Regions from separate parts of the Lysinibacillus sp. 10T31 genome, predicted to be linked through region 2. Evidence: predicted binding sites of a transcription regulator. Region 2 holds the regulator's gene; the other holds the start of a gene.

Region 1 (3,432 bases), on a different contig from region 2:
TGTACTGCCTATTTAAAGTCATAATTCAGAAATTATACATATTTAATTGTATAGCTAGCCTCAAGCTCTGTCAAGGATAGTCGGTCATCTGTTCGCCCTCCAAAGAAAAAAAGTCAGCCATATCCATTAAGAGAATTAATTACCTAATGCTTTTTACACTAACGCTTATTTTAACTTTTAACATTAATGCCTAGAAGCAGTACTTAGGAATTATTTTTACAAAACGAAAATATGAAGCTTCCCCATTTCTCTTTATGGCCAACCACTTTCGGTGATGAGCTAAATGAATGGATACCCTAATAAATATTATAAAACCATATTCCCCAGTATGTGTAAACAAAAAAATGCATTGCTCTCACTATAAAGAGTGGGAACAATGCATTTATATTATTTATCTTCTAGAAGAAGCTTTAATTCATCATCCATTTCTTCCTCATCATCATGCGCAGCAATTGTGTAAGATGATGATGCAATACCGTAAGAAGCACGGATTTTATTTGCGATGTCGTCTAGTACAGCTGGATTTTCTTTTAAATACTGTTTAGCATTTTCACGACCTTGACCTAGGCGCTCATCACCGTAAGCATACCAAGAACCGCTTTTTTGAACGATGTCAAGTTCAACACCTAAATCGACTGTTTCGCCCTCTTTTGAAATTCCTTCACCGTACATAATATCAACTTCAGCTGTACGGAATGGTGGTGCTACTTTGTTTTTCACAATTTTAATTTTTGTTCGGTTACCCATAATGTCATTGCCTTGTTTAATAGCTTCTGCACGACGTACTTCTAAGCGAACGGAGCTATAGAATTTAAGTGCACGTCCACCAGGTGTTGTTTCTGGGTTTCCGAACATTACACCAATTTTTTCACGTATTTGGTTAATGAAAATAGCAATCGTTTTTGATTTATTGATAGCACCTGAAAGCTTACGTAAGGCCTGAGACATTAAACGCGCTTGTAAACCAACATGCGAATCACCCATATCTCCTTCGATTTCCGCTTTCGGAACTAATGCTGCTACTGAGTCAATAACGATGATATCGATAGCACCACTACGCACTAATGCTTCTGCAATTTCAAGCGCCTGCTCTCCTGTATCTGGTTGAGATAATAGAAGCTCATCAATATCGACGCCCAATTTTTGTGCATAGATTGGATCTAACGCATGCTCAGCATCGATAAACGCTGCTTGTCCACCATTTGCCTGAACCTCTGCAATGGCATGAAGAGCAACCGTTGTTTTACCTGATGATTCAGGGCCGTATACTTCAATAATACGTCCACGTGGATACCCACCAACACCTAATGCAGCATCAAGTGCTAACGAACCACTTGAAGATGTAGCGATTTCTAAATCGGTCTTTTCGCCAAGTTTCATGATAGAACCTTTGCCAAAATTCTTTTCAATTTGTTTTAACGCCTGTTCTAAGGCAGCTTTACGATCACTCATTCATTTTCCTCCTTCGAAAACTGTTCACTGTTTTTCTCTATCTCTACTATACTTGTTTTTAAGAGAAGACGCAAGAAAAAAGCGAACATTTATTCGTTTTTCTTCAAAATAAAAATTTGGGTAACTTTCCATTACCCAAATTTCTATTTTAACTATATTATGGATCATCATCAAAATGTGTGGTTGATTTCCGTTCCGGCTGGGCGCTTTGCCGCTGCCGCTTCGCTTTCGCGCAGATAAAACATTTGTTGCTGCCGCTTCGCTTTCGCACAGAGCAGAGCTTCCTGGGGCCGCTTCGCTTCGCTGCAGGGTCTCGGGCCAACAGGATGTTGGTCACGAAGGCGTTATCACAGGACGTGATGGTTTTAGCCTTCGTTCCTCTAATCGCTAATCCCCGAGGAGTCGCCGAGCCTCCACTCCAATCAACTTATTTACAAAGTAAACATTTTAACAAAAATCTTATCTACAACTTTTGATGATGAACCTATATTTATGCCGGGCAGAATTGATTAACGTTTTTTAAAGCCTCTTTCTTCCAAAAGCTGCATTAAGTAATGACAAGTAAATTTCGCAGCGCGCAGTCGGTTTGTATTTCGCATACCCGATAAATGAAGTAAATACGTTATCGGTTTTTCATCGCCAATGGCAAGACCAATCCAAACCGTCCCTACTGGTTGATGATCATGGGCTGTAGGACCTGCCGCACCTGTTAATCCAATACCTATATCTGTACCAAATTTTTTACGCACAGCACTAGCCATAGCCGCTGCACATTCACTGCTTACAATCCCATGTGTAGTTAATAATTCCTTAGAAATATCTAGTTGTTTAATCTTAGCCTCTTCAGTATACGTAACAACGCCACCAACAAGGGCATCCCCTACACCTGGTATTTCAGCAAGCTCTGACTGAAATAATCCCGCTGTTAAACTTTCTGCTGCAGAAATTGTTAACTTATTGTCTAGTAACATTTCTACTGTTTTAGAGGCAAGAGAATCATCATCTATACCGTATTGATAGTTCCCAACAAGCGCTTGAATCTCTGCTACCTTTGCGGCAATAAGCTGCTGCGCTTCTTGCTCCGTTTCTGCTTTGGCTGTTACACGTAATGTAACCTCACCGTCAGAAGCAAGTGGAGCAACAGTTGGGTTTGTTTGCGAATCTAAAATATTTTGGACACGAACCTCAAGCTCCGCCTCTCCAATTCCATAAAAACGCATAACATGCGATGTAATTACCCCTCCAGCATTTAACATCGCACCAAGCTTTGGCTTTGCTTCAAACTGGAACATTGGCTCAAGCTCTTTTGGTGGCCCTGGAAGTAAAATATACGTACGCCCATCCTTTGTTAATATCATGCCAGGTGCCATACCGTGATGGTTTGCAAGCACCTCACTACCCGCTAGTATTAAAGCCTGCTTACGATTATTATCCGTCATTGGACGTCCTCGTTTTGCAAAAAACTGCTCAATATTAACCAGTGCGATATCATCAAATTCGAGAGAAACGTCAAGATGGCGCGCAATCGTTTCCTTTGTTAAATCATCCTTTGTAGGTCCAAGCCCACCAGAGAAAATGATTAAATCAGCACGAGTCTCCGCAACGGAAATAGCCTCTTCTAAACGTTGTGCATTATCTCCAACAACAGTGTGATAATACACGTTGATCCCTAACTCGGACAACTGACTAGAAATAAATCTTGCATTTGTGTTCGAAATCTGACCAAGCAATAACTCTGAGCCAACCGCAAGAATTTCAGCATTCATGATCCTCAAGACCTCTCTTATTTAGACTCAAGTAAGACACGTCGATTTAGATAGAAATAATCCCATCCAGACCATAGTGTAAAGAACAATGCAATATATAGCATAATTGTATCGAATGGAATACCAATAAGTGTAAAGATTGTATTGTGTAAAAGTGCTGCTCCGATGGCCACAATTTGAGCCCACGTTTTAATTTTACCAAGCTGGTTAGCCG
Region 2 (3,432 bases):
CGGCACGACGCATGCCACGACGTATTTTAGCATTATGGATTCTGCGCTGGTACTCCTCAACGATTGCTAAAATTTCCAGGAGCATCGTATCCATTTCATTTAATTGTAAAGGTCCCTCGTCTCGCATAGAAAAAACATCAGTTTCCGTTTTCTGCAATAAATGCAATACTGCCATTCGAGCATTTCCACGTCCTAAACGTGTTTCATCCTGCACAAATAATGCATTTATTTCTTTTTCTTTTATGAAATCGAGCATTTCTAGTAAACCTTCACGTTCCACATCATAGCCACTATGCTTGTCCTTAAAAACACGCTTGACTTCGTATCCTTGTTCTTTAGCATAGCGCATCAACTCCTCTTGCTGACGCTCTAACGAGGAACTTTGTGTCTCTTTTTCTGTACTCACACGGCAATAGACAACGGCCGATTGTTGATTCATTATCATTTTTCGTTTCTCGCAATTTCAATTGAATTTATAGGGTAGGGTTGGTCACCCACTACTGGAATAACTAGTGATTTACCAGCAATGATTTGTACGTTCGATAATTCATTTTCTGTTTTCACAAGCTTAATCCATTCATCCGTTTTCATTTTACCACGGTATTGATCGGCTAACGACCATAAGCTATCACCATGTGCAATTTCAATTTCTGTGTATGTTACATCGCCTGGGTCTGTTATAAAAAGATATGCTGCAAATAGTAGACAAGCTCCTAATAAAGTTGTAATATGTGGATTTTTCTTTAACCAGTTCATGTTTATAACCCCTTTTCAAGAATGTTTGTTCGGAATGTATGTTCTCATAATAGTACGAACAAATGTTTTTGTCAAACACTTTTCGAACCTATGTTTGCTTAAGTGTTCGCATTCTGTTATACTACTAATAAGTAGAATGAATAAAAAAAGAGGTGAGCAATTATGAAAAAAGTTTCGAAACGACAAGAGGCCATATTAGAGTTCATTAAAGAAGAAGTACGAGCAAAGGGGTATCCACCGTCTGTACGTGAGATTGGTGAAGCAGTTGGACTTGCTTCAAGCTCAACAGTTCATGGACATTTAGCTCGTTTAGAACAAAAGGGCTTGATTCGACGCGATCCAACTAAACCACGTGCTATTGAAATTCTAGAACCAGAGGATTCTATTCAAAAGCAACATGTTATTCATGTCCCATTAGTTGGGAAGGTTACTGCAGGTTCTCCGATAACTGCTGTTGAAAATATCGATGAATATTTCCCACTACCAGATATTTATGGGACAAGTGAAGATCAATTATTTATGCTAGAAATTATGGGTGAATCAATGATTGAAGCTGGCATTTTAGACGGAGATTTAGTTATTGTTAAACAAAAATCAACAGCTGATAATGGTGATATTGTCGTAGCAATGACTGAAGAAAATGAAGCAACTGTAAAGCGTTTCTTTAAGGAAAAAAGTCATTTCCGTTTACAGCCTGAAAACGCAACGATGGAGCCAATTATCGTAGATCAAGTTTCTATTTTGGGACATGTTGTAGGTTTATATCGTCGTGTACATTAAAAGTATCTCAATATTAAAATATAAAAAGAGGATATTATGTTCACATAATGAGCATATTCCTCTTTTTCTTATGTTTTGAACCATTTTATACACTAAAAAAGAACCCACTTTTGAATGGATTCCTTACACCTTACAAAATGCTTATAAAGTTTTATGACTCTACCTTAAATTTCAAACTTGCCTTTACAAATGCAGCAAATAGTTTCTTTGATATTTCATCTCCTGCTATGGCTAGCTCTTCAGGATGCCATTGTACTCCTAGACAAAATGGTAATTCATCATGCACTACCGCTTCAACGATACCATCACTAGATTTTGCTATCACTTTCAACTTTTCAGCTACTACGTTTATTGCCTGATGATGAAATGAATTCACAGCAATTTTTTCTTCCTCAATAATCGTTTTTAATAATGTGTCAGGTGATAGATTAACATAATGTGTTGCAACGCCTCTTGCCGCTTGTTGCACATGCTTTATTAATTTTTTACTATGATACTCACTATCAATATCCTGATAGACTGTGCCTCCAAACGCAACATTTAGTATTTGAAGCCCCCGACAGATTCCGAAAATCGGCATTTTCCGAATATTGGCCGCGTTAATTAAAGCAAGCTCCACTGAATCTCTTTCTGGATGAACCTTCCCTAATTTTGGTGTAGGTTCTGCATTAAAGAGGAATGGATGTACATCATAGCCACCCGATAGTAATAATCCGTCCGTTAAAGATAAAATTTGTGCTACATCCTCTTCAACTCCAAGTGGAATTATAAGTGGAATACCCCCTGCTTCAATTATACTTTTGCTATAAGCAGCATTTAATCTTGAGGACAAATCATCCTCTGCAAAAGCCGTTATACCGATAATTGGTTTCATCTTATCCCCTCCATGATCTTTATCTTGCATTAACTCCTGTAAAAGCCTGATTGGTGAAGATTATTAATCGTTGAAGGAATCCCTCACTGGATTAATTACCAATATCCGAAGTACCAATTCATCAACGCATCCCCATAGAAATAGATAATAATTGCAGCTAGAGCAATAGACGGTCCGAATGGTATAGGCGTTTTTCTTCCCTGCCCGCGTACCTTTAACACAACTATCCCAACAATCATGCCAATTACGGCTGCTAAAAATAGCGTCAGAATTGCATGTATTGTGCCGAGTACGAGCCCAAGTAAAAAGAATAATTTAATATCGCCACCACCCATTCCACCTCTTGATAGAACAGCTATACAATATAATATGCCAAAACCTACCACAGCACCAACTATACTGTCCCACCACGGAGACAAAGGAGATATCACTCGTCCCAAAACTAGCAATGGTAAAAAGAATAATAGTATCTTATCAGGGATAAGCATATACGCAAAATCTGATACAACAATAATAACTAATAATGAAATTAATAAAAGCGCTACGAAAAATTCTGCACTAAAGCCTAATTTCCAATAAGCAAAGGCAAATAATACGCCTGTTAAAAGTTCCATCAGTGGATAAATCCAAGAAATTTTTTGCCCACAGCTACGGCATTTCCCACCTAAAAATAAATAAGACAAAACAGGCACCAAATCAAGTGCCGTCAACTGTCTCTTACAAGAAGTGCAATGCGAGGGTGGACGCACAATAGACTCCTTCAAAGGCACACGTAAGCCAACTACATTAAAAAATGAGCCAAGAACGAGCCCAAATAGTAAAACTGTAATTGTATAAGCAATTTCCATTTTTATGTCCTCCTATACTAATAGACGCCCATACATTTGAAGTATGCGCGCCAATCAATTATGCCTCGGCATAATTGCGTCTGGAATCGGCTTTGTGCCTGCACAAAGAACTCCTTTCCTATTACATGACATCCGCCGGAGGCTTTTAACTTCTTTCAGCAATTATTTTCTGTA

What was found. Region 2 encodes LexA, which represses DNA repair genes until DNA is damaged. Its sites were predicted from a motif close to CGAACATATGTTCG; they were not measured.
Region 1: the regulator LexA is predicted to act here: its motif matches at 1,535-1,548, upstream of recA (recombinase RecA).

Annotation. Positions count from the first base shown of each region.
Region 1 is NZ_JBFTHS010000002.1:56,468-59,899, forward strand. It holds gene recA (recombinase RecA) at 388-1,452, opposite strand; gene AC1DCY_RS01535 (hypothetical protein) at 1,610-1,789, opposite strand; gene AC1DCY_RS01540 (competence/damage-inducible protein A) at 1,962-3,218, opposite strand; gene pgsA (CDP-diacylglycerol--glycerol-3-phosphate 3-phosphatidyltransferase) at 3,236-3,432, opposite strand, start outside.
Region 2 is NZ_JBFTHS010000035.1:7,582-11,013, forward strand. It holds gene AC1DCY_RS18720 (YneB family resolvase-like protein) at 1-445, opposite strand, end outside; gene yneA (cell division suppressor protein YneA) at 442-756, opposite strand; gene lexA (transcriptional repressor LexA) at 919-1,536, shown strand; gene AC1DCY_RS18735 (gamma-glutamyl-gamma-aminobutyrate hydrolase family protein) at 1,688-2,410, opposite strand; gene AC1DCY_RS18740 (prepilin peptidase) at 2,506-3,258, opposite strand.